Regions from separate parts of the Streptomyces sp. NPDC002176 genome, predicted to be linked through region 1. Evidence: riboswitches for the same ligand, from Rfam matches in the RefSeq annotation. Region 1 holds a riboswitch; each other region holds the start of a gene.
What was found. A riboswitch is a leader RNA that binds a small molecule or an ion and turns the genes downstream of it on or off. The one in region 1 is predicted to bind cyclic di-AMP.

Region 1 (7,440 bases):
ACGGTAACGAGCCGTTCTTCCAAGGCCGTCGGGCTCGGTTACGCCACGGACCACGCGATGCCGTCGAGGATGTCGTGTTCGCTGACGACGACCTCCTCGGCGCCGGTGCGCTCCATGATCGCGAGCAGTACGAGGGCGCCAGCGCCGATCACGTCGACCCGGCCGGGGTGCATGGAGGGGACCTCCGCGCGCTCGGCGTGCGAGGAGCTGAGGAGCCACTCGGTGATCTGACGGACCCGGGCGCGGGAGATCCGGGAGTGGTGGATGCGTGCGGAGTCGTACTCCGGCAGCTCCAGGGCGATGGCGGACACCGTGGTGACCGAGCCCGCGAGCCCGACCAGGGTGCGCGCCTCGGCGAGCGGCACGGTCTCGGCCGCGAGGTCGAGCGCGGCCTCGATGTCGGCCCGCATGGCGGCGACCTGCTCGTGCGCGGGCGGGTCGGTGACCTTGCCGTCGTGCACCAGGTGCCGCTCGGTCAGCCGCACACAGCCGATGTCCACGGACCGCGCGGCGCCCACGTGGTCGTCCCCGACGACGAACTCGGTGGAGCCGCCGCCGATGTCCACCACCAGATACGGCTTCTCCAGGTGGTCGCCGCCGGACAGCTCCCTGGTCGCACCGGTGAAGGAGAACTCGGCCTCCTGGTCGCCGGTGATGACCTCCGGCTCCACGCCGAGGATGTCCACGACCCCGCGCACGAACTCGTCCCGGTTCTCCGCGTCGCGCGAGGCGGAGGTGGCGACGAACCGCACCTTCGTCGCGCCGAGTTCGCGGATGACCTGGGCGTACTCGCGGCACGCGGCGAAGGTGCGCTCCAGCGCCTCGGGGGCGAGACGGCCGGTGCGGTCCACGCCCTGGCCGAGCCGCACGATCGTCATCCGGCGGTCCAGATCGGTCAGTTCACCCGTCTCCGGGTCCGCGTCGGCGACCAGCAGCCGGATCGAGTTGGTGCCGCAGTCCACGGCGGCGACGCGGGTCATCGCTGCTCCTCCGCACCGGACGCGCAGGCGCCGGGCACCACGCACGGGCCCTTCGCCCACCACTCGGGCAGCATGGCGATGGCCTCGTCGCCCAGCGGGTTCACGCCCGGACCGGCGGCCAGCGAGTGGGCGACCAGGACGTGCAGGCACTTCACCCGGTCGGGCATGCCGCCCGCGCTGGGGAAGCCCGCCAGCACCTCGATCTCGTCGCGGCGCCGGATGTAGTCCTCGTGCGCGGCCCGGTAGGCGGCGGCCAGCTCCGGGTCGGTCTGCAGCCGGTCGGTCATCTCCTTCATGACGCCGTTGGCCTCGAGCGTGCCGATGGCCGAGTTGGCGCGCGGGCACGTCAGGTAGTACGTCGTCGGGAAGGGCGTGCCGTCGGGCAGCCGGGGCGCCGTCTCCACGACGTCCGGCTGACCGCACGGGCAGCGGTGGGCGATGGCCCGCAGGCCGCGCGGCGGGCGGCCGAGCTGGAGCTCGAAGGCGGCGATGTCCGCCTCGGTGGGCTCGGTACGCGGAGTGTGGGGCGGGGGCGTTTCCATGACTGCTTCCGTAAGTGGCTTGTGTCGGTCACCGGCGGGTGCCGGTCACTGGTCTGAGGCGTCGGACTTGTCGACGCCGTCCCAGACGTTCGCGTACCAGGGCCGGTGGGCGGCCCCCCGGTCGGTGCGGGACTGCTTGGCGGCGCCCGGGTCGATGACGACGAACCCGGTCTCGCCGGGCATGACGTAGTGCAGCCTGCGCCGGATCTGCTGCTCGGCGTAGGCGTCGTCCTGCCAGCGGGCCTTGACGTCCCTGAGCTGCTCCACCCGGGCACGGGCCTGTTCCTGGCGGTTCTTCAGGTCCGCGATCTCGGCGCGCTGGGAGACGTACTGCCGCATCGGGTAGGCGAGCGCCACGATCATCGAGCACAGCACCAGGGCCAGCAGGGCGGCGCGTCCGGTGAGGCGCGAGGGGCGGCGGGCCTGCCGCTTGGTCTGGGACCGGTAGACGCGGGCCGCCGTCTGCTCACCGAGCAGCCGCAGCCTGGTCGTGGTGGAGAAACGGTCCCGGTCCCTCGCGGCCATCTGGCCCTCCGCCTCCGCTGTGCCTCTTGTGCTGGGGGTTCCTGCTGTGCGCTGACGCGCGTACGTCCCCGGACACGGTACGGGACCGGGTCCGGGGACGTACGTACGACGGGCGGGGGCGGCCCCGCGCCGACCCGCGCCGGGGTATCAGCCCTTGAAGCGCGGGAAGGCGCTGCGGCCCGCGTAGACCGCGGCGTCGTCGAGGATCTCCTCGATGCGCAGCAGCTGGTTGTACTTGGCGACGCGCTCGGAGCGGGCCGGGGCACCGGTCTTGATCTGGCCGCAGTTGGTGGCGACGGCCAGGTCGGCGATGGTGACGTCCTCGGTCTCGCCGGAGCGGTGGGACATCATGCACTTGTAGCCGTTGCGCTGGGCCATCTCGACGGCGTCCAGGGTCTCGGTCAGCGAGCCGATCTGGTTGACCTTGACCAGCAGGGCGTTGGCGATGCCCTCCTCGATGCCGCGGGCGAGGCGCTCGGGGTTGGTGACGAAGAGGTCGTCGCCGACGATCTGCACCTTGTCGCCGATGCGGTCGGTGAGGACCTTCCAGCCCGCCCAGTCGTCCTCGAACAGCGGGTCCTCGATGGAGACCAGCGGGTAGGCCGCGACCAGCTCCTCGTAGTACTCCGTCATCTCGGCGGCGGAGCGCTCCTTGCCCTCGAAGAGGTACTTGCCGTCCTTGTAGAACTCGGAGGCGGCGACGTCGAGCGCGAGGGCGATCTGCTCGCCGGGGGTGTAACCGGCTTCCTTGATGGCCTCGAGGATGAGGTCGAGGGCCTCACGGTTGGAGCCGAGGTTCGGGGCGAAGCCGCCCTCGTCGCCGAGGCCGGTGGCGAGGCCCTTGTTCTTCAGGACCTTCTTGAGGGTGTGGTAGACCTCGGCGCCCCAGCGGACGGCCTCGGAGAAGGACTCCGCGCCGATCGGGGCGATCATGAACTCCTGGATGTCCACGTTGGAGTCGGCGTGCGAGCCGCCGTTCAGGATGTTCATCATCGGCACCGGGAGCAGGTGCGCGTTGGGGCCGCCCAGGTAGCGGAACAGCGGCAGGTCGCTGGCCTCGGAGGCGGCGTGGGCGACGGCGAGGGAGACGCCGAGGATGGCGTTGGCGCCGAGCGAGCCCTTGTTGTCGGTGGCGTCCAGGTCGAACATGGCCTGGTCGATCAGGCGCTGCTCGGTGGCGTCGTAGCCGACCAGCTCCGGGCCGATCTGCTCGATGACGGCGAGGACGGCCTTCTCGACACCCTTGCCCTGGTAGCGGTTCGGGTCACCGTCACGCAGCTCGATGGCCTCGAAGGCACCGGTGGAGGCGCCGGACGGGACGGCGGCACGACCCGTGCTGCCGTCGTCGAGGCCGACCTCGACCTCGACCGTGGGGTTGCCTCGGGAGTCCAGGATTTCCCGAGCTACAACAACGTCGATGGACGGCACGAGCATCTCCTTCGTGGATGTGACGCGATGAGTGCGGGGCGCGCCGGATGGCATGCCTTGCGTCTAGAGCCTAACCGTCCCAGGGGTGCCGGCCATCGACCGACCGCCTCGTGGACGGGGTGGTGCAGGGAGACCGTACCTATTGTTCAGGCCCGGAACAAAGGGTTCTGGGCAACAGGCGGGCCGGGGGCGGAACGCGCACCGCCCCGGCGCGCGGGGGAAGCGCGCCGGGGCGGGGGTCCGTGGAAGGACCGGAAGCTCAGGGGCCGATCGGGCTGGGGGCCGACCCCGTGAGCGGGTCGCGGTTACTTCAGGTGCAGCATCTGGCCGGGGAAGATGAAGTCGGCCTTCTCGACGATGTCCTTGTTCAGGTCGTACAGCTTCTTCCAGCCGCCGTCGACCTTGTGCTTCGTGGCGATGGAGCTGAGCGTGTCGCCCTTGACCACCTTGTACTCGCCATCGCCCTTCTTGACCTTGTCACCGGTCGGGGTGGTGACGGTCTTGCTCGCGTCCGGGCGCTCGGTGGAGCGGGACGCGGCCTGGTCGTCGGAGGTGCGGTCGGAGGTGTCGGCCGCGGCCTTGTCCTCCGTCTTGGTGTCCGTGGAGGGAGCCGGGGCGGCCGAGCCGCTGTACGGCGTGCTGGACAGGCCCGTGCCGCAAACCGGCCAGGCACCCTTGCCCTGGGCGGAGAGCACCTTCTCGGCGACGGTGATCTGCTGTTCCTTGCTCGCCTTGTCGGCGGTGGCGGCGTACTGCGTACCGCCGTACGCGGCCCACGTGGAGGCGGAGAACTGCAGACCGCCGTAGTACCCGTTGCCGGTGTTGATGGACCAGTTGCCGCCCGACTCGCACTGGGCGACGGCGTCCCACTCGGAACCGGTGGCGGCGGACGCGCTGCCCGACGCCATCACCGGGCCCGCGACGGCCGCACCGGCGACACCGGCGAGCGCGAGGACACGGACGGTCTTGGACGGGCGACGGCGCTTGCCCTTGCTGGAGAACAGCATGGATCGATCCCCTCACCGACGCCTGCGAGGTGAGCTGTCGGGTTCGGGCCGGTTGAGTTGCCCGGCCACCCCTCCCTGGTACTTCCGGAAGGCGTGGCTCCACCCCAAGCCCGTCCCGGCGTCAATCACCGGTTCGGGCACCTACCTTGGGTCCCCCGCTCCTGCCTACGGCGCTTGACGCGACGATTGTCCCCGACGGCCGCTGGCAGGATTCGGCGTTGCGGCCACGGGTGCTCGTGGTGACGAGCGGTCCCGACCGTAGACACGCCTCGCGGCGAATTTCAAAAACGATCAGGTCTTCTGAGAGTCATCCCACACTTTCGCCAAATAGGACATATAAGAGGATAGCGGGGCGTCAAATGCCGCTACATGAAGCCTGTTGGCCCTATTCGCCCGGCAGCTTCAGGGTCTGCCCCGGGTCGACATGGTTCGGGTCCGAGCCGATGGCCTGCTTGTTCGCGGCGTACAGGGCCTCCCAGCCGCCCGCCACGTCAAGGGAGTCGGCGATGGAGCCGAGCGTGTCACCGTCGCGGACGGTGTAGCCGCTCGGGGAGGCGGTGGCGTGGCGGCCCGTGGCGGCCGCGTGCTGACCTTCCGTCACGCTCTCCTCGGCGCTACCACCCCGGTGACGGCCACCGCCGCCGAGGTCGCCGGTGTCGACCAGGCTCCAGGAGCCGCCGGTCTCCCACGAGTCGTCCGACTCCTTGGCGGCCGGGGCACTGGGGGCCGAACCGCCGCCCTTGTAGCCGCCGTCGGACGCGGCGGGCGCGGAGCCGCCGGAGCGGGAGGTGTCGGTGTCCTTGCCGGAGTGGCCGGAACCGGCCGTCTCGTCGGCGCTCGCGGACGGCTTGCCGGTCTCCTTGGCGGAGGAGTCGGACGACGGGGACGAATCCCCCAGTCCGGACGAGTCGGAACCATCGGACGAAGCGCCCGCTTCGGGAGCCTCGCTCGACTGGTCGGCACCGCTGTCCGAGCCGCCCTGGTCGGCGGACGGGGACTCGCTGACGCCCGTGTCGACGTCCACCGAGGCGGAGTCGGAGGTCAGTCCGGCGAGCAGGGCGCAGGTGGCCCAGTGGGTGGTGCCCTGCTCGGCGAGGATCTTCTCGGCCACCGAGATCTGCTGCGAACGGCTGGCCTGGTCGGCGCTGGCCGCGTACTGCGTGCCGCCGTACTTGTCCCAGTCGTCCTGGGATATCTGGAGGCCGCCGTAGTAACCGTTGCCGGTGTCGGCGCTCCAGGAGCCACCGCTCTCGCACTCGGCGACCTTGTCCCAGGTGGTGCCGTCGGCCGCGTTCGCGCTCGCCGCCCCGAGGAGCGGGATGGCGATGGCGGACGTGGTCACGCCGGCCGCGACGAGGAGCGCCGGAGCCTGGCGGGGTCGACGGTGCCTACCGTTCCCGGAGAGCATGCGGTTGCCTTTCGTGCGACAGCAGTACGGCGTGGCAACTGGTGCTCGGCGCCACACTGATGGGTGAACGTAGCGGCAGACGATCGCTTGTCACAAGTTCATGCCGCACAGATCACGTGAAGATCACATAGTTGAACGTCCGTCATGTGTGTTTTCACGACTGGGACCAACCGGTGTGAACTCCACCGGCAGCGTGCGCAGTCCACGCATGATCAGCCCGCCGCGCCAGCGGAGTTCGGCCGGATCGGCCGCCAGCCGCAGATCCGGGAGCCGGGTGAGCAGGGTGGCCAGCGCGGTCTGGCCTTCCAGCCGGGCGAGCGGGGCGCCCACGCAGTAGTGGATGCCGTGCCCGTACCCCAGGTGCTGGTTGTCGCGGCGGCCGAGGTCCAGCAGGTCAGGGTCGGCGAACCGCTCCGGGTCGCGGTCCGCCGCCGCGAGGACCACCAGCACCGGGTCCCCGGCCGCGATGTCCTGGCCGCCGATGGTGAGCGGCTCGGTGGCATAACGCCAGGTCGCCAGCTCCACCGGGCCGTCGTAGCGGAGCAGTTCCTCCACTCCGGTCTGGAGCAGTCCGGTCTCCCCCGCCGCCAGCGAGAGCTCGAGCCTGCGGCGCTCCTCGGGGTGGGTGAGCAGGGCGTAGGTGCCGTTGCCGATGAGGTTGACGGTGGTCTCGAAGCCCGCGAAGAGCAGGATGAAGGCCATCGCGGCGGCCTCGTTCTCGGTGAGGTGCTCGCCGTGGTCGGAGGCTCGGATGAGCGCCGAGATCAGGTCCTCGCCGGGCGCGGGCTCGGCGGGGAGTGCCTGGCGCTTGCGGTGGATGAGGTCCGCGAGATAGCCGCGCATCTTCTTCACCGAACGCGCCACCCCGCCCCTCGGCCCGCCGCCGTGCCGGATCATCATGCCCGCCCAGTCCCGGAAGTCGTCCTGGTCCTCGCGGGGGACGCCGAGCAGGTCGCAGATGGCGTAGATGGGGAGCGGGAAGGCGAACTCGTGGATGAGGTCGGCCGAGCCCTGCTCGGCGAACCGGTCGATGAGGTCGTCCGTCAGCTCCTGCACCCGGCCCGCGAACTCGGCGACCCGGCGCGGGGTGAACGCCTTGCTGACCAGGCGGCGCAGCCGGGTGTGGTCCGGCGGGTCGATGTTCAGCAGGTGGGTCATCAGGTCGGCCTTGCGCTCACCGGGGATGCCGGTCTTGCCCTTGGCCTGCGCGGTCTCGGCGTGGTGGGCCGGGTTCTTGCTGAGCCGCTGGTCGGCCAGGGCCTGCTTGGCGTCCGCGTACCGGGTGACCAGCCACGCGTCCACCCCGCTGGGCAGCTTGGTCCAGCGCACGGGAGCGTGCTCCCGGAGCCAGGCGTAGGCGGGGTAGGGGTCGGCGGCGAACTCCCAGGTGAAGAGGTCCGGGGCGGGGGCCTCGGTGGGTGGTCCGGCGGGGGCTCCGGGGGTGGGGTCGTCGGGGGTGGGGCGGTGCGGGTGGGTCACTCCCCGACGGTATCCGGCGGGCCGGGGTGAGGGCGGGTCGGCTCCTTTCTCCTGGGTCTCCTGTCCGGGCT
Region 2 (7,440 bases), on a different contig from region 1:
ATGTCCACGTCCACCGAGTCCAGCGCGATCACGGCCGTCTCCCCGGTGCCGTACGCCTTGGTCAGCCCACGGGCCCGGGCCACCGTCCCGTCCCCCGGCACCGCGCCCGGCACGTCCTGAGCAGCAGATGTGAACACGATGCACTCCCCGTCGCCTCGACGTCCCGATCCCTCGGCCATGGCCGAGCCTAGTGTGACCCGAACCACACCTGAAACGATGTTCGGCAATCGGTGGAGCGGTGGATGCAAGCAGGGGGGAATCCGTACGTCCCTACTCCGCGCCCGTACGTCCCTACTCCGCGCCCTCCCGCTCCCGGAACCCGTCCGGGTCCCACGTCCCCCACAGCCGGGGCGACAGCCAGGACGGTGCCTGGGTGCGGAACTCCGTCGGAGGCAGGAGGCCCGTGCCCTGGGGGAGTGCGCCCAGCAGGGGGGCTGCGGCCACCTCCGGGAGGTCGGTGACGTTGCAGCGGGTGGCGAGGTCGGGGGAGGCCGGCCAGGAGCCGATCACCACGCCGGTCAACTCCAGCTCGCGGGAGCGTAGTTCGCGGGCCGTGAGGTCCGTGGAGTTGAGGGTGCCCAGGCCCGCCGGGGCGACCAGCAGGACCGGGGCGCCCAGGAAGGACGCCGCGTCGGCCAGGGTGCCGCCCTCCGGGTCGAAGCGGACCAGGAGGCCGCCCGCGCCCTCGACCAGGACCAGGTCGTGGTCGGTGGCCAGTTTGGCCGCCGCCTCGGCCACGTCCTGCGGCCGCACCGGGGGCAGACCGGCCCGGCGGGCGGCCGTGGCGGGGGCCAACGGGTCGGGGTAGCGGGCCAGTTCGCGGGCCGTGACCGGGCCCGCCAGGCGGGCCACCTCGTCGGCGTCGCCGCGTTCGTCCGGGCGTACGCCTGTCTGTGCGGGCTTCAGGACGGCCACCGAGCGGCCCGACGCGAGGGCGGCGGCCGCCACGGCGGCCGTCACCATCGTCTTGCCGATCTCCGTGCCCGTGCCCGTGATCACCAGTACCGGCATGTCATCCCTCCCGCGCCGCGGCGCACACCGCGCGCGCGATCCGTGCCACGTCCGCGTCGTCCGTGACGTACGGCGGCATCGTGTAGACCAGGTCGCGGAAGGGGCGCAGCCACACGCCCTCCCGCACGGCGGCCCGCGTCGCGGCCGCCATGTCCACCTCGTGGTCGAGCTGGACCACGCCGATGGCGCCCAGCACGCGTACGTCCCGGACACCGGGCAGCTCCGCGGCCTCGGCGAGACCCTCCCGCAGACCGGTCTCGATCCGCTTCACCTCGCCCCGCCAGTCCTGCCCGAGCAGCAGCTCGACCGAGGCGCAGGCCACGCTCGCGGCCAGCGGGTTGCCCATGAAGGTCGGCCCGTGCGCGAGCACCGGCACCTCGCCGCGCGAGATGCCGTCGGCCACCCGCGCGGTGCACAGGGTCGCCGCCAGCGTGAGATAACCGCCGGTCAGCGCCTTGCCCACGCACATCACATCGGGCGAGATCGCGGCATGTTCCGCCGCGAACAGCGCGCCCGTACGCCCGAAGCCGGTGGCGATCTCGTCGAACACCAGCAGCACGTCGTGCGCGTCGCACGCCTCGCGCAGCACCCGCAGATACGCGGGGGAGTGGAACCGCATCCCGCCCGCGCCCTGCACCACCGGCTCCACGATCACGGCGGCCAGTTCGTCCGCGTGCCGCTCGATCATGGACCGCAGATGCTCCGCGTACGCCTCCTCGTAGGCGGCGGGCGGCGCGTCCGCGAAGACCTGGCGGGGCAGCGCGCCGGACCACAGCCCGTGCATGCCGCCCTCCGGGTCGCAGACCGACATCGGGTGCCAGGTGTCGCCGTGGTAGCCGCCGCGCCAGGTCAGCAGGCGCCGCTTGCCGGGACGGCCGAGCGAACGCCAGTACTGCAGGCACATCTTGACGGCCACCTCGACGGACACCGAGCCGGAGTCCGCGAGGAAGACATGCTCAAGACCCTCGGGCGACATGTCGACAAGGAGCTTCGCCAGCCGTACGGCGGGCTCATGGGTAAGCCCGCCGAACATCACATGGCTCATCCGCCCCAACTGCGCGCGCGCCGCCTCGTCCAGCACCGGGTGGCGGTAGCCGTGGATCGCCGACCACCAGGACGACATCCCGTCGACCAGCTCCGCGCCGTCCGCCAGCCGCAGCCGGACCCCGCTCGCCGACTCCACGACGAGCGGTTCGCTGCGGCCCGGCATCGGACCGTACGGATGCCACACATGCCGCCGGTCCAGCTTCAGCAGCTCGGCCGTATCCAGGTCAGGCATTGGGCGCGAGGTCCGTCCCGGCACCCCGGCGGCGCACGGCGACCAGATCGGTGCGCGGCTCGGCGGGCGCGGAAGCCTCGGGTGTACCGCAGACGCCGCCCCCCGCGTGCGAACCGCACCCGGCCGACTCCGCGTCCGTACCGCACCCGCCCGCCGCCGCGTGCGAGCCGCAGCCGCCACCGGCCGCCGCCCGGTGTTCCGGCAGGGTCACCTCGTCCGCGCCCTCCACCTCGAACCCGGCGTCCGCGATCATCTCCAGGTCGGCCTTGCCCGCCTGGCCCTCGCTGGTCAGGTAGTCCCCGAGGAAGATCGAGTTGGCCAGGTGCAGCGCGAGCGGCTGGAGCGAGCGCAGGTGCACCTCACGGCCGCCCGCGATCCGCACCTCCACGTCCGGGCAGACGAAGCGGACCATGGCGAGGATGCGCATACAGCGCTGCGGGGTGAGGTTCCACTCCTTGGCCAGCGGGGTGCCCTCGAACGGGATCAGGAAGTTCACCGGCACGGAGTCCGGGTCCAGCTCGCGCAGCGCGAACACCACGTCCACCAGGTCCTCGTCGCGCTCACCCATGCCCGCGATCAGCCCCGAGCAGGCGGAAAGACCGGCCGCGTGCGCCTTGTGCACCGTGTCCACCCGGTCGGCGTAGGTATGGGTGGTGGTGATCTCGCCGTAGGTCGCCTCGGAGGTGTTGAGGTTGTGGTTGTAGGCGTCGGCGCCCGCCGCGCGCAGCCGCTCCGCCTGGCCGTCGGAGAGCAGGCCGAGGCAGGCGCACACCTCCACGCCCTCGTTCTGGTCCTTGATGGCCTTGATGGTGTCGGAGACCCGGTCCACGTCCCGGTCCGTCGGTCCGCGCCCGGACGCCACCAGGCACACCCGCTTGGCGCCCCCGGCGAGCCCGGCGGCCGCCGCCTCGGACGCCTGGTCGGGCTTCAGCCAGGTGTACTTGAGGATGCCCGCGGTGGAGCCCAGCCGCTGCGAGCAGTAGGAGCAGTCCTCCGGGCACAGGCCCGACTTGAGGTTGACCAGATAGTTGAGTTTCACCCTGCGGCCGAACCAGTGCCGCCGCACCTTGCCGGCCGCGGCCACCACATCGAGCAGGTCGTCGTCGGAGGTGGCGAGCACGGCGAGTGCTTCCTCGCGCGTCGGCGTCTCGCGCCGCAGTCCCTTGTCCACCAGCGTGTTCAGCAGGTCCATGAGGCTTGATCCTGTCCTACCCGACCGCCCGGGGCCAAGGAGACTTCGCACAACGACCGGGGTTCACCGTGTGGGTATTGCCACATCATGGGCGGCTCTCCGCGCCGCTAGTGTCTGTCTGTTGTCTACAAAACCCGTGTGTCTATACAACCCGTGTGAGCGAAAGCCCGGAGGAGCCATGGCGTTCGGCTGGATCGACGAGCAGGCCGAGGCGCGCCGCCGCGCCGGACTCCTGCGGACCCTGCGCCCCCGTCCCGCCGACTCGCCCCTGCTGGATCTGGCGAGCAACGACTATCTGGGCCTGGCCCGCCACCCGGAGGTCGTCGAGGGCGCGGCGGACGCGGCCCGGACCTGGGGCGGCGGCGCCACCGGCTCGCGCCTCGTCACCGGCACCACCGAGCTGCACGCCCGGCTGGAGGCCGAACTCGCCGCGTTCTGCGGCTTCGAGGCGGCCCTCGTCCTGTCCTCCGGGTACGCCGCCAACCTGGCCGCCGTCACCGCGCTCGGTCCGCACGGCTCGCTGATCGTCTCCGACGCGGGCAACCACGCCTCCCTGATCGACGGCTGCCGCCTGGCGCGCGGCACCACCCAGGTCGTCGGGCACGCCGACCCGGAGGCCGTGGCCAAGGCGCTGGCGACCCACCGGGGCGAGGCGATCGCCGTCTCCGACACGGTGTTCTCCGTCGACGGCGACGCCGCCCCGCTGCGCCGACTGGCCGACGTCTGCCGGGAGCACGGGGCCGGGCTGGTCGTGGACGACGCCCACGGGCTCGGCGTGCTGGGGGAGGGCGGCCGGGGCGCGGCGCACGCGGCCGGGCTCGCGGGCGCGGCCGACGTGGTGGTCACCGCGACGCTGTCCAAGTCGCTGGGCAGCCAGGGCGGGGTGGTGCTGGGCCCGGCGCGGGTGATCGGCCATCTGGTCAACACCGCGCGGACGTTCATCTTCGACACCGGACTCGCCCCGGCCGCCGCGGGGGCGGCGCTCGCCGCGCTGCGGCTGCTCCGGCGCGAACCGGAGCGCCCGGCGCGCGTCCGGGAGGTCGCCGCCGAACTGCACGCCCGGCTGACCGCCGAGGGTCTGTCGGCGGTCCGCCCGGACGCGGCCGTGGTCTCCGTACGGGCGCCGTCCGCCGACGCCGCGGTGCGCTGGGCCGCCGACTGCCGTGCCGAGGGTCTGTCGGTGGGATGTTTCCGCCCGCCGTCGGTCCCGGACGGCGTCTCCCGGCTGCGGCTGACCGCCCGCGCGGACCTGTCCGGGGCGGAGATCGAACGGGCCGTTCGGGTCATCACCGCCGTTCGGCCCAGCTGAGGTCGGGAAAAACCCCGTCAAATACGGGCGCACGTCGCAGAGTTCACCCCGTTGAGCGACAGATGTCCGCGTATCTGGGGGGTTGGTTCCCCGGACCGGCCCCGTGATGGCAGGGTGACCTGCACGCACCAGAGCGGGACCGTGTCCGAAGCCTCCGCCCCGCGTCGCCGCGCGGCGTGTGGGAGGTCGGCGGGCCGCCCGTGGGAAAGGGACGACTTCGCCATGGCAGACCATCTGGAAGCATCCGTCACTCTGCCGAGCGATCCCGCCTCGGTCTCCACGGCCCGGTCCTATGTCGTGGGCACCCTGATGGGCTGGGGGCTGCCCTCGGACGACGAGGTGGCCGACACGGTGCGCCTCATCGTCTCCGAACTCGCCACCAACGCCGTCCAGCACACCCTGGGCCAGTCGCCCACCTTCACCGTGGACATCGTGCTGGCCAGGGACGAGCTGCTGCTCATCGGGGTGACGGACAGCCACCCGCGGCTGCCCAAGAGGCTCCCGGCGGCGGTCGCCCAGGACAACGGGCGCGGCATGGCCATCATCCGGTGTCTCACCGTCGAGTGCGGCGGCAAGCTCCGGGTCCGGCCGACCCGCGAGGGCGGCAAGACCGTCTTCGTCGAGCTGCCCTGGAGCGTCCCGGACCGGCCGCTGACCGTCACGGCCCGCCCGGAGCCCTCACCGGCCCGCTGAGAGCCCCGGCGGGGCCAGGAACCGGCTCCGGGGCGCGTGTACGCCCGCGGAAGCCGTCCCCAGCCGTGTTCCGGCGCCGCTAGTTGACCCGGCCGTACCAGACGCTCTTGGTCCAGATCTTCTGGAGCCGCACCACGTCCCCGGACTTCGGCGCGTGCCAGATCTTGCCCTTACCGGCGTAGATGCCGACGTGGTAGACGCTGGAGCCCGAGTGGAAGAACACCAGGTCACCGGCCTTGCGGTGGCCCGAGGAGATGTGGTGCGTCTTGTTGTACTGCTGGGCGGCCGTCCGCGGCAGCTTCTTGCCCGCCTTCTTGAACGAGTACAGCGTCAGGCCCGAGCAGTCGAAGCGGCCCGGCCCGGTGGCTCCGTAGCGGTAGGGGGCGCCCTTCTTGGACGCGGCGACCTTCAGTGCCTTCGACGCGGTGGTCGCGGCGGAGGCGTCGGTGGCCAGTCCCGGCACCATGATCGAGCCGCCCACGGCGGCCAGGGTGAGGGCCGAGGCCGTACCGGCCCGGGCCATCAGCGACGGGACACGATTGAGCGCAGTCATGCGCAACCCTTCGTCAGCCGCCTGTGAAGGATGACCTGTCGGATTCGGGCTGGCGAAGTTGCCCGGCCGTGTCACCACGGCTTCACCCCAAGGGCTGCTCGGCACGATCGTCCGCGTCTCGCGGACATCCGTCCCGGCGACCCGTCTTGCTCGGGTCCTCCACTCCTGCCGATGCACTTCTGTCGACCGGTCATCCGGGTGGCGGCAGGACTCGGCGTCCGCCCGGATGCGCCCCGCCGTTGTGGCGGGGTCTTGTCGTCAGACAGGGATCTTGGCCCACTCCTGTCCGAAAATCCCAATGGAACCGGGGGTTTGTGGTGTTACTCACCACTCACCCGTTCGGGTGGACAGGGGTATGTCCGAGCCGCCGTCAATTCCCCTGCATGGCCCCGGACCTGGGATTCGATCGCCGCGCGTCGGCCCGCCGGGCGCGCCGCGCGCAACTCGGCGGGTCCGGAAACGGGCGCGGAGATACACCGGTCGGCGGTAGCACGTTCGGCCCGTTTCGGCGCGGCGGACGACACGCCGTGCCCCGTCCGGCCGACGGCGGTGTCCGGCTCAGCCGACGTCATCGGGCGGGAGCGCGACGCGCGCGGCCCGGCGCTCCCCGTCCAGCACCCGGAGCGCGTGTGCCAGCGTGCGCCCGTACAGCTCCGCCTCGCCCCGCCCGTGCATCAGCGCGAGCGCGTCACGGAGCGCGGCCGCCGTGCGCACCAGCGCCTGCGCCGCCCTGAGGGCCCGGTACGTGTCCCCGTGCCGGGCCGGGTTGATCCGGCCCAGCAGGTCGGCCGCCTCCAGATAACGGTCGATCAGCTCGCCCTCGGCGCGGGTCAGCGCGGGCAGCGGCGGCAGCTCCTCCGGCAGCACGGCCCGCTCACCGGGCGCCGGGCAGCTGCTTGCGGTCGCGTACGACGCCGTCGACCAGGCCGTGCTCCAGGGCGCCGGTGGCGTCCAGCACCCGCTCCCGCTCCAGATCCGCGGTGACGGTGGCGGCGTCCCGGCCGGTGTGCCGCACGAGCAGCTCCTCCATCAGCTCCCGCGCCCTGACCAGCTCCGCCGCCTTGATCTCCAGGTCGCTGGGCTGCCCCTGCACCGGCTCGGTCAGCTCCGGCTGACGCAGCACCACCCGCGAGCCGGGCAGCGCGAACCGCTTGCCGGGCGTACCGGCCGCGAGCAGCACGGTGGCCACCGAGGCGACCTGGCCCAGGCAGTACGTCCCCACGTCGCAGCCGACGTAGCGCATCGTGTCGTAGACCGCCGTCATGGCGTGGAAGTCGCCGCCGGGGCAGTTCAGGTACAGCGTGATGTCCCGGTCCGGGGCGGCGTGTTCGAGCTGCATGAGCTGGGCGATCACATCCGTGGCCGCCGTGTCGTCCAGCGGCGTGCCCAGGAACACGATCCGG
Region 3 (7,440 bases), on a different contig from region 1:
CGCCGTGTTCCGCCCAGGTCTCCGGGGGGCTGGCCGGGCCGTCCACGGTGTACATCCAGGCGATCTTGTGGCGGAGCTGGGTGAGCGCCGAGGTCAGCGCGTGGCTGCCGCACGCCTGGGCGAGCGTCTCGTGGAACCAGCCGTCCAGCGCGCGCAGGTCGTCGCTGTTGCCGAGCCGCGCCCGCTCCTGACCCAGTCTGACCAGGCCGCGCAGCACCTTCAGATGGGCCTCGGTGCGCCGCTGGGCGGCCCGCGCGGCACCGAGCGGCTCCAGCAGCAGACGCATCTCCAGCAGGTCGGCGGCCTCCTGCTCGGTGGGCTCGGCCACGCAGGCGCCCGCGTGCCGCCGGGTCACGACGAAGCCCTCGGCCTCCAGGGTGCGCAGCGCCTCGCGGACGGGGACGCGGGAGACGCCATAGCGGCGGGCGAGGACCTCCTCGGTCAGCCGGGCGCCGCGCTCGTGGACCCCGGCGACGATGTCGTCCCGGATCGCCGTGCACACCGAGTGCGCCGGAATACGCATGACCCACCTCCGCCTTAATGCCCGTGAAACGCCGACGACCGCGCTTGTTCCGTGACTCTATGGCAATGCGCGGAGATTTCCGATGGCGGACCGGAATCCATGGCTATTTTTTGGACAGCACCCGGAGGAAAGCGGGCAGCGAAAAGCCCCGGCCGGGTGGGCCGGGGCTTTTCGCAGGAGAGGGTCAGACGTTCACGCCGTGCTTGCGGAGGTAGGCGACGGGGTCGATGTCGGACCCGTAGTCGGGGCCGGTGCGCGCCTCGAAGTGCAGATGCGGGCCGGTGACGTTGCCGGTGGCGCCGGACAGGGCGATCTGCTGGCCGGGGACGACCCGCTGGCCCACGCTGACGCCGATGGACGACAGATGGCCGTACTGGGTGTACATGCCGTCGGCCATCTTGATCACGATCTCGTTGCCGTACGCGCCGCCCCAGCCGGTGGAGACCACGGTCCCGGCACCGGCCGCGTGGACCGTGGTGCCGCTGGCGGCGTGGAAGTCGATGCCGGTGTGCGAACCGGACGACCACAGGGAGCTGGAGGACTGGTAGGCGGTGGAGACGTAGGAGCCGGTGATCGGCATGACGAAGGAGTTGAGAAGCTTGCGCGCGGCGTCGCGGGCGGCGCGCTCCTTGGCCTCGCGGGCCCGCTCGGCGGCGGCCCGCTCGGCGGCCTCCTCGGCGGCCTTGCGCTCGGCGGCCGCCTTCTGCGCGGTGGCCTGCGCGGCGATCTCGTCGGCGAGGGTGTCGCTGACGGCGATGACGGGGGTGAGGCCGGTGTTCTCGACGGAGTTGTCCGCGGCGAGTGCCGGGGAGGCCGCGAGGGTGCCGACGACACCGGTGGTGAGGGCCGCCACACCGGCCGCGGTCGCGGTGGTGCGCTTGACCCGACCGGGCTTGCGGTGCTTCCCGGAGGCGCACATGAACGCCATGAGCAGGCTGTTCCTTTCCTTCCCTCTCGCCTACCGGGTTAGCTGACGGGTTCGGAGCAGGAAGGTCTCCTACGGCCGCCCTCGCATGCGCGCGGGCGCCCGATTCACCCCAGGGACTGCGGTGGGTCCCCGGCTCCCCCTACGGGGGACTCGGCGATGACTGTCCGGTGCCGCGGGCGCGGCGCACTGCCTGACGAACAGCCCGGAAGAAGCTAAAGGGGACGGGAGCGGATCTTCAAACGGGTCCGGACTTTTGTAGCGCATCCCACACGCCAGAGGGGTAACCTCCGCCTCAATCCGGACATTTGGTGACCGCTGTTCGAGCACACTCCCGAACACACGTGTGGACCCTGACGACTCATGTGCCATCAGGGCCCACACGCGCAAGCTCGCGTCGGCTACTCGGCCGAGACCACCTTGACCTCGCCGATGCCCAGCGCCTCGACGGGCTCCTTGATCTGGGCGGCGTCGCCCACCAGGACCGTGACCAGCCGGTCGGCCGGGAAGGCGTTCACCACGGCGGCCGTGGCCTCCACAGTGCCGGTGGCGGCGAGCGTGCGGTACAGCTCCGCCTGGAAGTCGTCCGGCAGATGCTGCTCGACCTGGTCCGCGAGGGTGCCCGCGACGGCGGCGGCCGTCTCGTACTTCAGCGGGGCCACGCCGACGAGGTTCTGCACGGCCACGTCCCGCTCGGCGTCGGTCAGCCCCTCGGCGGCCAGCGTGTGCAGCACCGTCCACAGGTCCGCGAGCGCGGGGCCGGTGTTCGGGGTGTCCACGGAACCGCTGATGGCGAGCATCGAGGCGCCGGTGCCGTCCGGGGCGGAGCGCAGCACCTGGCCGAAGGAGCGCACGCCGTAGGTGTAGCCCTTCTCCTCGCGCAGGACGCGGTCCAGGCGGGAGGTGAGGGTGCCGCCGAGGCAGTAGGTGCCGAGCACCTGGGCGGGCCACACGCGGTCGTGCCGGTCGGAGCCGATCCGGCCGATGAGCAGCTGGGTCTGCACGGCGCCGGGCCGGTCCACGATGACCACACGGCCGGTGTCGTCGGCGGTCACCGGCGGCACCGGGCGGGCCTGGCCGGGCGTACCGGTCCAGGCGCCGAGGGTCTCGGCGAGCAGCGCGTCGAGGTCGATGCCGTCGAGGTCGCCGACGACGACCGCGGTGGCGGTGGCGGGGCGCACATGGCGGTCGTAGAAGGCGCGGACGGCGCCCGCGTCGATCTTCTCGACGGTCTCCTCGGTGCCCTGGCGCGGCCGGGACATGCGCGCGGAGGACGGGAACAGCTCCTTGGACAGCTCCTTCGCGGCACGGCGGGCCGGGCTGGCCAGCTCGTGCGGGATCTCGTCCAGGCGGTTGCGGACCAGGCGCTCGATCTCGCTCTCCGCGAAGGCGGGGGCACGCAGGGCGTCCGCGAGCAGGGTGAGGCCCTTCTCCAGGCGGGAGGCGGGCACCTCCAGGCTGAGCCGGACGCCGGGGTGGTCGGCGTGTGCGTCCAGCGTGGCGCCCGCGCGCTCCAGTTCGGCGGCGAACTCCTCGGCGGAGTCCTTGTCGGTGCCCTCGGAGAAGGCGCGCGCCATCAGGGTGGCGACGCCGTCGAGACCGGCCGGTTCGGCGTCCAGGGGGGCGTCGAGCAGTACCTCGACGGCGACGACCTGCTGGCCGGGGCGGTGGCAGCGCAGCACGGTCAGGCCGTTGTCCAGGGTGGAGCGCTCGGGGGCCGGGAACGCCCACGGCTTGGCCTGACCGGCCTGCGGCTGGGGGTGGAACTCCATGGGGGCGAGCTCGGTCACTTGGCCGTCTCCTCGTCGTCGTTGCCGGCCTCTACGGTGGCCTCGTGCTCCGGGTCGTCGGGCAGGTCGGTGTCCTCGACCGCCTCCGGGGACTTCGGCTCGTAGACGAGCACGGCGCGGTTGTCCGGGCGCAGGCGGGCCGCCGCGACCTCGCGGACCTCTTCGGGAGTGATGTCGAGGACGCGCCGCACGGCGGTCAGGGCGAGCTGCGGGTCGCCGAACAGGACGGCGTACCGGCACAGTTCGTCGGCGCGGCCCGCGACCGTGCCGAGCCGGTCCAGCCACTCGCGCTCCAACTGGGCCTGGGCGCGCTCCATCTCCTCCGGGGTGGGGCCCTCCTGCGCGAAGCGGGCCAGCTCCTCGTCGATGGCGGTCTCGATGACCGGCACCTCGACGTCGCCGGAGGTCTTCACGTCCAGCCAGCCCAGCGAGGGCGCGCCGGACAGCCGGAGCAGCCCGAACCCGGCGGCGACGGCCGTACGGTCGCGGCGCACCAGGCGGTTGTAGAGGCGGGAGGACTCGCCGCCGCCGAGGACGGTGAGGGCGAGGTCGGCCGCGTCGGACGCGCGCGTGCCGTCCTCCGGGAGCCGGTAGGCGGCCATCAGGGCGCGCGCCGGGACCTCCTCGACGACGACCTCGCGCAGCTCGTCCCCGATGACCTCGGGCAGCGAGCCGTCGCGCGGGGCGCCCTTGCCGTCGTGGCCGGGGATGGAGCCGAAGTACTTCTCGATCCAGGCCAGCGTCTGCTCGGGGTCGATGTCGCCGACCACGGAGAGCACCGCGTTGTTGGGCGCGTAATAGGTGCGGAAGAACGCGCGGGCGTCCTCCAGCGTGGCCGCGTCCAGGTCGGCCATGGAGCCGATCGGGGTGTGGTGGTAGGGGTGGCCCTCGGGATAGACCATCGCGGTCAGCTTCTCGAAGGCGGTGCCGTAGGGGACGTTGTCGTAGCGCTGGCGGCGCTCGTTCTTGACGACGTCGCGCTGGTTCTCCATCGACTCGTCGTCCAGCGCGGCCAGCAGCGAGCCCATGCGGTCGGCCTCGAGCCACAGGGCGAGTTCGAGCTGATGGGCGGGCATCGTCTCGAAGTAGTTGGTGCGTTCGAAGCTGGTGGTGCCGTTGAGCGAACCGCCGGCGCCCTGGACCAGCTCGAAGTGGCCGTTGCCCTTGACCTGGCCCGAGCCCTGGAACATCAGGTGCTCGAAGAGGTGCGCGAGGCCGGTGCGGCCCGCGACCTCGTGCCGGGAGCCGACGTCGTACCAGAGGCAGACCGCCGCCACCGGGGTCAGGTGGTCCTCGGAGAGCACCACGCGCAGACCGTTGGCCAGGCGGTGCTCGGTCGCTGTCAGGCCCCCGGAGCCTGCCTGGGCTGTGGTCGTGTGACCCATGGGCATGTACGTCCCTTCGCAAGCGGTGGCGGTCGAGAGAAACCGCGGTTTTCCTGCCGTTCCTGCCACTGTATGCAAACCGCGCGAGGGCCCGGCGGAGTTCCCGCCCGACGTACGCCCACAGCGGATCGACTAGCCTGCGTCAGGCGTGCTCATGGCGAGCGCGGTCCCCGGCCGGTGTACGGCGGCGGACCGCGGGACCGCCGAGCACCGGGGGCGGACCCGTACGGACCGGGTCGCGGCCCTCGTTGTCAGTGCCCCGGTCCACAATGGTCCGCGTCCGATCCGTCCCACGCCTTCAGCAAGGAGCCGGCAGCGATGGCCCGCCGCAGCACGAAGACCCCGCCGCCCGACGACGCGTTCGAGGAGAAGATCCTCGACATCGACGTCGTGGACGAGATGCGTGGCTCCTACCTCGAATACGCGTACTCGGTCATCTACTCGCGCGCCCTGCCGGACGCCCGGGACGGACTGAAGCCGGTGCACCGCCGCATCGTCTACCAGATGAACGAGATGGGCCTGCGCCCCGAGCGCGCCTACGTGAAGTGCGCCCGCGTGGTCGGCGAGGTCATGGGCAAGCTGCACCCGCACGGCGACGCGTCGATCTACGACGCGCTGGTCCGCATGGCGCAGCCCTTCTCGATGCGCGTCCCGCTGGTCGACGGCCACGGCAACTTCGGCTCCCTGGGCAACGACGACCCGCCGGCCGCCATGCGGTACACCGAGTGCCGGATGGCCGCGGCGGCGAGCCTGATGACCGAGTCCATCGACGAGGACACGGTCGACTTCACGCCGAACTACGACGGCCAGGAGCAGGAGCCGGTCGCGCTCCCCGCCGCCTTCCCGAACCTGCTGGTCAACGGCTCCTCCGGCATCGCGGTCGGCATGGCGACGAACATGCCGCCGCACAACCTGCGCGAGGTCATCGCGGCCGCCCGCCACCTGATCAGGCACCCGAACGCGGACCTGGACGCCCTGATGCGGCACGTCCCGGGCCCCGACCTGCCCACCGGCGGCCGGATCGTCGGCCTGGACGGCATCCGGGACGCGTACGCGAACGGCCGGGGCTCCTTCAAGATGCGCGCCACGGTCGCCATCGAGGCGGTGACCGCCCGCCGCAAGGGGCTGGTCGTCACCGAACTGCCCTTCGCGGTGGGCCCGGAGAAGGTCATCGCCAAGATCAAGGACCTGGTCAACGCCAAGAAGGTCCAGGGCATCGCGGACGTCAAGGACCTCACCGACCGCGAGCACGGCCTGCGCCTGGTCATCGAGATCAAGAACGGCTTCGTGCCGGAGGCGATCCTGGAGCAGCTCTACAAGCTGACGCCCATGGAGGAGTCCTTCGGCATCAACAACGTGGCCCTGGTGGACGGTCAGCCGCTCACCCTGGGCCTCAAGGAGCTGCTGGAGGTCTATCTCGACCACCGCTTCGAGGTCGTGCGGCGGCGCAGCGAGTTCCGCCGCACCAAGCGCCGCGACCGGCTGCACCTGGTCGAGGGCCTGCTGACCGCGCTCGTCGACATCGACGAGGTCATCCGGGTCATCCGGTCCAGCGAGAACTCCGCGCAGGCCAAGGAGCGCCTGATGGAGCGCTACGGACTGAGCGACATCCAGACGCAGTACATCCTCGACACGCCGCTGCGCCGCCTCACCAAGTACGACCGGATCGAGCTGGAGGCGGAGAAGGACCGGCTCAACCAGGAGATCGAGGAGCTGACCCGCATCCTGGAGTCGGACGCGGAGCTGCGCAAGCTGGTCTCGGGCGAACTGGCCGACGTGGCCAAGAAGTTCGGCTCCGACCGGCGTACGGTCCTGCTGGAGTCGACGGCCTCCCAGGTGGCCACGGTGCCGCTCCAGGTGGCCGACGACCCGTGCCGGGTGCTGCTGTCCTCGACCGCCCTGCTGGCCCGTACGACCGGCGCCGAGCCCGTCCCGCGGGAAGGCGGACGGGCCAAGCACGACGTGATCGTCTCCTCGGTCCCGGCGACCGCACGCGGTGAGATCGGCGCGGTCACGTCGAGCGGACGCCTGCTGCGGATCAACGTGGTCGACCTGCCCCAGCTACCGGACACGGCGACCGCGCCGAACCTGTCCGGCGGGGCGCCGCTCGCGGAGTTCGTGGCCCTGGAGGGCGACGAGACAGTGGTCTGTCTGACCACGCTGGACGAGTCCTCGCCCGGCCTGGCGATCGGCACCGCGCAGGGCGTGGTCAAGCGTGTGCTGCCCGACTACCCGTCCCACAAGGACGAGTTGGAGGTCATCACCCTCAGGGAGGGTGACCGGATCGTCGGCGCGGTGGAGCTGCGCACCGGCGAGGAGGACCTGGTGTTCATCACCGACGACGCCCACCTGCTGCGCTACCAGGCGGGCCAGGTGCGCCAGCAGGGCCGTGCGGCGGGCGGTGTGGCGGGCATCAAGGTCACCGAGGGCGCGAAGGTGATCTCGTTCACGGCGGTCGATCCGGTCGCCGACGCGGTGGTGTTCACGGTGGCGGGCTCGCGGGGCACGCTGGACGACTCGGTGCAGACGACGGCCAAACTGACCCCGTTCGACCAGTTCCCGCGCAAGGGCCGGGCCACGGGCGGCGTGCGCTGCCAGCGCTTCCTGAAGGGCGAGGACTGCCTCGCACTGGCCTGGGCGGGCCCGGTACCGGCCAAGGCGGCGCAGAAGACCGGCCTGCCGGTGGAGCTGCCGGAGCTGGACCCGCGCCGCGACGGCTCGGGCACCTCGCTGCCGAAGACGGTGTCGGTGGTGGCGGGGCCGGTGTTCTAGCGGGTCCGGGGTTCCAGCGGTCTCTACGGTGTGCCGGGCTCGTCC
Region 4 (7,440 bases), on a different contig from region 1:
CGGGCCGCTAGGCCGTGATGTCCTTCGCCGTGAACCGCGCCCACGCCGCCGTGCCGAAGACCGCCGCGTAGATCCCCTGGAGGACCAGGTTGCGGCGGAGGTCGTCCCAGAGGACCGGGTCGCGCAGGAGGTCGGCGAAGGACAGCCAGTAGTGGGAGAACAGATACGGCTGGATGGCGTGCAGCTGCGGGATCTGGTCGAGGATCTGCACCGTGATCAACAGCCCCACGGTGGTCGCCATCGCCGCGATCCCGCTGTTGGTCAGCGTCGACACGAACAGCCCGAGCGCCGCCACCCCGATCAGCGAGGCCGCCACGGCCAGGGCGATCAGCAGCGCCCGCAGCAGGCCCTCGCCGAAGCCGATCCGGGTGCCGGAGATGGTCGTGACCTCGCCGAGCGGGAACAGCAGCGCGCCCACGGCCAGCGCGGACACCGCGACGACCAGGGTGGCCAGCAGGCAGAAGGCCAGGACGGTCGCGTACTTGGTCAGCAGCAGCCGGGTCCGGCCCGCCGGGGCGACCAGCAGATAGCGCAGCGTGCCCGCGCCCGCCTCGCCCGCCACCGCGTCCCCGGCGATCACCCCGACCGCCATCGGCAGGAAGAACGGCAGGGTCGCCGCGAGCGCGGTGAAGACCAGGAACAGCCCGTTGTTGGTGACCTGCGCGATGAAGGCGGGCCCCCCACCGCCCCGGTCCGGGTCCCCGCCGCCGCCCGTCTCGACCCGTACCGCGATCCCGATCAGCACCGGCACCGCCGCCAGCACCGCGAGCAGGACCAGGGTGCGCCAGCGGCGCAGGGTGGTGACCAGCTCGCTGCGCAGCAGCCCGAAGGTCCACAGCGGCCGGGGCACGGCGGGGTACGTGGTCTCAGCCCGCGACATCGAAGCCCTCTCCGGTCAGTGCCACGAACGCGTCCTCCAGCGAGGCCCGTTCCAGCGTGAACCCCCGTACCCGCACACCCGCCGCGACCAGGGCCGCGTTCACCTCGGCGAGGTCGCGGGCGGGCGGTTCCCCGGTGACCGTCCCGCCGGTCACCGCGAGGTCGGTGACGCCCTGCTCCTTGAGCACGCGGGCCGCGTCGGCCGGGTCCGGGGTGGTCACGGCGAGCCTGCCGCGCGCCCCGGCGGACAGGTCGGCCACCGCGCCCTGGATCACCAGCCGACCGCGGGCCATCACCGCCGCGTGCGTGCAGACCTGCTCGATCTCGTCGAGGAGGTGGGAGGAGAGGAAGACGGTGGTGCCGTCGGCGGCCAGTTCGCGGATCAGGCCCCGGATCTCGCGCATGCCCTGCGGGTCGAGACCGTTGGTGGGCTCGTCCAGCACGAGCAGACGGCGCGGCCGGAGCAGGGCGGCGGCCAGGCCGAGGCGCTGCTTCATGCCGAGCGAGTACGCCTTCGCCTTCTTGCCCCCGGCCGCGGCGAGCCCCACCCGCTCCAGCGCGGCGGCGACGCGGGCGCGCCGGGTGCGGGGGTCGGCGGCCGGGTCGGCGGCGTCGTAGCGCAGCAGGTTGTCCCGGCCGGAGAGGAAGCCGTAGAGCGCGGGGCCCTCGATGAGGGCGCCGACCTCGGGCAGTACGGCGTGGGTGGCGCCCGGCATGGGGCGGCCCAGGACGTGTGCGGTGCCCGAGGTCGGGTCGATCAGGCCCATCAGCATGCGGATGGTGGTGGTCTTGCCGGAGCCGTTGGGGCCGAGGAAGCCGAAGACGCTGCCCGCCGGGACGGTCAGGTCCAGACCGTCCACGGCGAGCTGTCCGCCCCGGAACCGCTTGGTGAGGCCGCGCGTGGCGATGACCGGCGCGGCTTCCTCTCCGGTGGCGGACGGTGGCTCCATCGGTCCCCTTCGTGTGTCGGGCGGCTCCGGCGGGCGGGCTACTTGTCCGCGTCGGCCGCCTTGACCAGGGCGTTCTTGGTGACCGCGCCCGCGTACACGGTGCCGTCGTCGGTGATCAGGGCGTTGACCAGGCGGGTGGAGAAGACGGTGCCCTTGCCGAAGTCGCCGGAGACCGGGTCGCCGAGCGAGCCGAGGAAGCCGCCCATCGCGCCGCCCTGCTGGGACGACTTGTCGCCCTTGGCGCCGGTGTCGAACTTGGCGATGGTGGTCCAGCCCTCGCCGATGGTGTCGGCGCCGCTGAGGTCGCCCGGCGCGAACTGGCCGCCGAAGTCGGGAGCGTGCTCGTCCTTGCCCGGCTTCTCCTCGGTCACCTTCGCACCCTTGGGCGGGCGGAAGTCGAAGGTGGAGGCGGGCGGCGCGGCGAAGGAGACCTTGGTGAAGCCCGCGTCGAACACGGGGGCGCCGCCGCTCTTCGGGGCGAGGGTGAACTTCAGCGGCAGCCCGGTCTTGGCGTCGACGCCGATGGTGACGTCCCGGACGGTGGAACCGGCCTGCTTGGGCTTGATCACGAGCTGGTAGGCGTCGCGGCCCGCGATCCGGGTGGTGCCGTCGACAGTGACCGAGGTGGTGCCGTCGACCGACTTCAGGGCCTCCTTGGCGAAGTCGTCGGGCGTGGCGGACGGCTGGTGCCCGCGCTTGTCGCCCTGCTCGCCGGAGTGCTGGGCGGTGGTGTGGAAGACCTCGTTGCTCGCGCTGTCGTAGCCCCACACGTCCTTGCCGCTGTGGATGAGGCTGTACTCGGCGTCGCGCTCCAGCAGCGAGACCTTCTGCTTCTCGGGGCCGTCGGCGGCCACCCGCAGGGTGTGGGTGCCGGAGGTCAGCTCGGTGAGCTTGGTGCGCGGGTCGGCGGAGGAGCCGTCGCCCTGCTCGCCGGAGCCCATGGTGCCCTGGAGGGAGCCGAGGTCGGGCAGGCCGAGGTCGGTGCTGACCTTGACGGTGCCGGACATCCGCTGGACGTCGGACTTGGCGATCTTCTCGACGAGCTGCTGGGCGCTGATCTTCGGCAGGTCCGGGTCGCCGGAGGCGGCGAGGGCCGGGACCAGCCCGATGGTGGCGGCCGCGACACCCACCACCGCGACGGGCACGACGTACCGGGCGGCCTTGCGGCGGCCGGTACGCGGGTCCTCGTCGGGGCCGGTGCCGGTCGCGTGGTCGGATTCGTACGGTGCCATGTCTGCCTTACCTCCGTCGTCGGCGGCGGCTGCGCTCTATGGGTTCCACCTGAGCCGCCATTCTCACCCGGATCGGTGAGGAGTGGTGGTTTCCCTGGTTCCCATCAGACCAATTCGGCAGTCCTCAAACGTCAGCCCACGGAGCCAACTCGGCGTACGCCTGCGGTATGACGTACGCACCGGACGCCCGCGCCGACCCGTAGGGGTCGGGCAGCGGCACGTCCTAGCCGGCCCGGTGCACCACGGCGTCGCACAGCTCGATCAGCGCCGTCTTCGCCGTGCAGTCCTTCAGCGGGGCGAGCGCGGCGCGGGCCTCCTCCGCGTACCGCACCGCGTCGCGGCGGGCCTGGTCCAGCGCGGGGTGGGCGCGCAGCGCGGTGAGCGCCTGGGCGAGCCGGGCGTCGTCGGTGAGGTCGGAGTCCAGCAGCTCGCACAGCGCGAGGTCGGCGGGCTCGCCGAGCCGGGCGGCGCGCTCGCGCAGCCGCAGCACGGGCAGCGTGGGCACGCCCTCGCGCAGGTCGGTGCCGGGGGTCTTGCCGGACTCGTCGGAGTCGGAGGCGATGTCCAGCACGTCGTCGGCGAGCTGGAAGGCGACGCCGAGGCGCTCGCCGTACTGGGTGAGCACGTCGACGACGCTCTCGTCGGCGCCGGACATCATGGCGCCGAACCGGCAGGACACGGCGACCAGGGAGCCGGTCTTGCCGGAGAGCACGTCGAGGTAGTGCTCGACGGGGTCGCGGCCGTCCTGGGGACCCGCGGTCTCCAGTATCTGGCCGGTGACGAGGCGCTCGAAGGCGAGGGCCTGGACGCGGACGGCCTCGGGGCCGAGATCGGCGAGTATCTGCGTGGCGCGGGCGAAGAGGAAGTCACCGGTGAGCACCGCGACGGAGTTGCCCCAGCGGGTGTTGGCGCTGTCCACGCCGCGCCGCACGGCCGCCTCGTCCATGACGTCGTCGTGGTAGAGCGTGGCCAGGTGGGTCAGCTCGACGACGACGGCGGAGGGCACGATGCGCGGGGCGTGCCGGTCGCCGAACTGGGCGGACAGCAGCACGAGCAGCGGACGGAACCGCTTGCCCCCGGCCCGCACCAGGTGCTGGGCGGAGCCGGTGATGAAGGGGACCTCGCTCTTGGTGGCCTCTAGCAGGCCCGCCTCGACAGCCGCCAGTCCGGCCTGGACATCGGCTTCCAGTGCCTGGTCCCGCACGCTCAGCCCGAACGGCCCGACGACGGTCACGAGGTTCTCCTGTCTGCTGGTGTCTGCTGGCGACTTCACGGCTTGTCGATAGGTCGCTGCCATCAGTCAAGTCAGCGTATCCGGTCCTCTTTGGATCACCGATCGCACCCACCGGTCCAGCTCACGAGGTATCGGTTTTCGTCCGGCATGTCCTGGATGGATGGACAAGGGTCGATATGAGGGGAGTCGGTCGGACGATCCGGCACTCCGGGGGTCATGCCGGTCCAACGAACGGGAGTGCCCCAGAGGTTCCGCCCCGACGGGACCGACACTCCCTAATACCCACAGACGGCCCAAATGCACATAATCCCCCATGTCTGATTTTGCGTATTTTGCGATTCCGTGAGTTGGCTCACGCGGGCCGCTCTTCCGCGCCTACCCCCGCGAACCCCCCTCTCACCCCCTTCTCACCGTGCCCGGTACGGAAGTTGAGGGTTGGCGACCGCAAAGGATCAAGTAGGCCATTTGGGACAGACCAAGGTCAACTAGTACTTCGGGTGAATCCGGTACTTGTTCCGGACATGTGCGGTCGCATACGTTCCCGCCCTGTCAGGCGAACGCCGAATCCTGCCGCGTCTGACACACCCACTCACGAACTCATTCGTACGGCAGGAGCGGGGGACCCAGGTAAGCCGCCGGACCGGTGCGACCCATGTCGCGCCGGGACGGCTCGGGGTGAAGCCGAAATCGTCCCCGGTGTCCGACGGGCACCGGGGACGACGCGGCCGGGCACCTCCCCGCCCGAACCCGACAGCTCACCTCGCAGGCGACGGAGAGGAACTTCGACATGTCTGCTGTTGCTCAGCCGCGCCGTGCCCGCACCAAGCGCATCGTCCGCACGCTCGCCGTCACCGGTACCGGTGCCGCGATGTTCGCGCTCCCCCTCATCGGCGCCACCAGCGCCTCCGCCGCCCCGGCCGCCAAGCCCGCCGCCGCCTCCACCGTGTACCCGAACAACCTGGACGGCTGGATCCGCCAGTCCCTGGCGATCATGGCCGAGAAGGGCATCCCGGGCACCTACAACGGCATCCACCGCAACGTGATGCGCGAGTCCTCGGGCAACCCGCTGGCCATCAACAACTGGGACATCAACGCCATCAAGGGCACCCCGTCCAAGGGCCTGCTCCAGGTGATCGACCCCACCTTCGCCACGTACCACGTGGCCGGCACCTCCTTCGACCCGTACAACCCGGTCGCCAACATCACCGCCGCCTGCAACTACGCGTTCCACCGCTACGGCTCGATCGACAACGTCAACGGCCCGTACTAAGCCGGTACAACCGTCGCACCGCGCCCCCGTCGCACGCCTCGCGCGTACGGCGGGGGCCGCCCGTGTCACCGGGCGAAGAGACGCTCCAGGACGACGGCCACCCCGTCGTCCTCGTTGGAGAGGGTGACCTCGTCGGCCACCGCCTTCAGCTCCGGGTGGGCGCCCGCCATGGCGACGCCGTGCGCCGCCCACTGGAACATCGGGATGTCGTTCGGCATGTCGCCGAAGGCCACCGTGTCCCGGCGGGCGCGGCCCAGGCGCTCGGCGGCCAGCGCGAGACCGGTCGCCTTGGTGATCCCGCACGGCTGCAGCTCGACCGTGCCGGGGCCCGACATGGTGACCGTGGCCAGCGAGCCGACGACCGAGCGGGCCGTGGCCGCCAGTTCGTCGTCGGACAGGCCGGGGTGGCGCAGCAGCACCTTGCTGATCGGTGCGCGCCACAGCTCCGCGCGCCGCTCCACCGGTACGGCGGGCAGGGTCGGGTGCGGCATCCGGTAGCCGGGCTCGATCAGGGTGAGCCCGTCCACGCCGTCCTGGTCGACGGCCGCATGCACCTGGCCCACCTCCGCCTCGATCTTGCCGAGCGCGGTCTCGGCCAGCTCCCGGTCCAGCCGGACCGACCACAGCAGGGTGTGGGTCGCGGCGTCGTAGACCTGGGCGCCCTGCGCGCACACCGCGAGCCCCGTGCCGCCGAGCGCGGCCAGCAGGGGGCGTACGCGGGGCGCGGGGCGGCCCGTGACCACCAGGTGCCGGGCACCGGCGCGGGCCGCCTCCGCGAGCGCGGCGAGCGACCTGGCGGAGAACGTGTCGTCGCCGCGCAGCAGCGTCCCGTCCAGGTCGGTGGCGATGAGCGAGGGACGGGAGCGCGGGGAGGGAGCGGAGGGTGCGGCCATGATCAGAGAATACGGATCACGGGTCCCCCCGACTCACCCCGCGCGCACCGGAGTTGACGTACCCATCAGCTCCGCGCGCCGTGTGCCGCCGCCAGGTGCCTCGCCAGCCGCGGGGAGGCGAATTCCGTGCCGCACACGAAGCGCATCACCGGCCCGTACGACGCCGCCGCGGGCAGACCGGTGAAGTACAGGCCGGGCAGCGAGGAGACGTAGCCGGGGCCGAGGCGGGGAGCGCCCCGGGTGGCCGCGAGGCCGGTGCGCAGGCCGGGGCCGAGGAAGTCCAGCGCGCCCAGGTCGACCCGGTAGCCGGTGGCCGCGATGACGTGGTCGGCGGTGAGCCGGTCGGTGCGGCCGCCGTGGGTACGCACGGTGAGCACGGGCGCGCCGTCCACCGCCTCGGCGGACGCCACCCGCGCCACCTCCGTCACCCGCACCCGGCCCTCGAAGCGGTCCCGCAGCCACCAGGCGCCGAGCGGACCGAGCACCCGGCGGACCAGCAGGTGCCGGGTGGCCTCGGGCAGGAAGCGGTAGGGGTCGGCGTGGTAGCTGAGCGCCCACAGCGACCAGGCGCGGCCGAACGGCGACTCGGGCCGGAACCGGGGCTGCTTCCAGGGCGGCGCGCCGAAGGCGACCTTCCCCCGGCCGCGCGAGACGACCCGCACCTTCGCGCCCGCCTCGGCGGCCAGGGCGGCGGTCTCCAGCGCGGACTGTCCGGCGCCGACGACGATCAGCTCCTTGCCCGCGAACCGGCCGAGGTCATGGTGCTGGGAGCTGTGCGAGACCAGCGCGGGCCCGCCGAGCGCCGCCCCGGCCAGCTCGGCGGGCAGGTGGGCGAAGCCGGAGAGCCCGGTGGCGACCACCACGGCGCGCGCCGCGAACTGCTCCCCCGAGTCGAGCTTCAGCTCGAACCCGCCGGGCCGCCCCCGCTCCACCGACACCACCCGGACCTGCTCCAGATCCGGCACCAGCCGCCGCTGGAACC

Region 2: linked by a shared signal. The riboswitch ahead of ACI2LY_RS22195 (C40 family peptidase) and the one ahead of ACI2LY_RS27625 (transglycosylase family protein) in region 1 are both predicted to bind cyclic di-AMP.
Region 3: linked by a shared signal. The riboswitch ahead of ACI2LY_RS07775 (M23 family metallopeptidase) and the one ahead of ACI2LY_RS27625 (transglycosylase family protein) in region 1 are both predicted to bind cyclic di-AMP.
Region 4: linked by a shared signal. The riboswitch ahead of ACI2LY_RS13220 (transglycosylase SLT domain-containing protein) and the one ahead of ACI2LY_RS27625 (transglycosylase family protein) in region 1 are both predicted to bind cyclic di-AMP.

The regions. Positions count from the first base shown of each region.
Region 1 is NZ_JBJDQW010000006.1:432,416-439,855, reverse strand. Features, by position in the region: gene ACI2LY_RS27645 (exopolyphosphatase) at 39-980, opposite strand; gene ACI2LY_RS27640 (DUF501 domain-containing protein) at 977-1,522, opposite strand; gene ACI2LY_RS27635 (septum formation initiator family protein) at 1,568-2,047, opposite strand; gene eno (phosphopyruvate hydratase) at 2,195-3,475, opposite strand; gene ACI2LY_RS27625 (transglycosylase family protein) at 3,781-4,482, opposite strand; cyclic di-AMP (ydaO/yuaA leader) riboswitch at 4,487-4,665, opposite strand; gene ACI2LY_RS27620 (transglycosylase family protein) at 4,868-5,890, opposite strand; gene ACI2LY_RS27615 (cytochrome P450) at 6,014-7,369, opposite strand.
Region 2 is NZ_JBJDQW010000004.1:659,616-667,055, reverse strand. Features, by position in the region: gene ACI2LY_RS22225 (ABC transporter ATP-binding protein) at 1-137, opposite strand, end outside; gene bioD (dethiobiotin synthase) at 292-1,011, opposite strand; gene ACI2LY_RS22215 (adenosylmethionine--8-amino-7-oxononanoate transaminase) at 1,013-2,290, opposite strand; gene bioB (biotin synthase BioB) at 2,283-3,482, opposite strand; gene ACI2LY_RS22205 (8-amino-7-oxononanoate synthase) at 3,661-4,791, shown strand; gene ACI2LY_RS22200 (ATP-binding protein) at 5,014-5,484, shown strand; gene ACI2LY_RS22195 (C40 family peptidase) at 5,564-6,037, opposite strand; cyclic di-AMP (ydaO/yuaA leader) riboswitch at 6,041-6,254, opposite strand; gene ACI2LY_RS22190 (hypothetical protein) at 6,596-6,904, opposite strand; gene ACI2LY_RS22185 (ATP-dependent Clp protease proteolytic subunit) at 6,912-7,440, opposite strand, start outside.
Region 3 is NZ_JBJDQW010000001.1:1,727,333-1,734,772, forward strand. Features, by position in the region: gene ACI2LY_RS07770 (GntR family transcriptional regulator) at 1-523, opposite strand, end outside; gene ACI2LY_RS07775 (M23 family metallopeptidase) at 708-1,451, opposite strand; cyclic di-AMP (ydaO/yuaA leader) riboswitch at 1,464-1,617, opposite strand; gene ACI2LY_RS07780 (M16 family metallopeptidase) at 1,850-3,238, opposite strand; gene ACI2LY_RS07785 (M16 family metallopeptidase) at 3,235-4,629, opposite strand; gene ACI2LY_RS07790 (DNA topoisomerase (ATP-hydrolyzing) subunit A) at 4,942-7,395, shown strand; gene ACI2LY_RS07795 (CobW family GTP-binding protein) at 7,419-7,440, opposite strand, start outside.
Region 4 is NZ_JBJDQW010000002.1:1,062,601-1,070,040, forward strand. Features, by position in the region: gene ACI2LY_RS13195 (flavodoxin family protein) at 1-11, shown strand, start outside; gene ACI2LY_RS13200 (ABC transporter permease) at 8-880, opposite strand; gene ACI2LY_RS13205 (ABC transporter ATP-binding protein) at 867-1,829, opposite strand; gene ACI2LY_RS13210 (outer membrane lipoprotein carrier protein LolA) at 1,868-3,061, opposite strand; gene ACI2LY_RS13215 (polyprenyl synthetase family protein) at 3,285-4,295, opposite strand; cyclic di-AMP (ydaO/yuaA leader) riboswitch at 4,844-5,079, shown strand; gene ACI2LY_RS13220 (transglycosylase SLT domain-containing protein) at 5,083-5,565, shown strand; gene ACI2LY_RS13225 (HAD family hydrolase) at 5,631-6,458, opposite strand; gene ACI2LY_RS13230 (NAD(P)-binding domain-containing protein) at 6,524-7,440, opposite strand, start outside.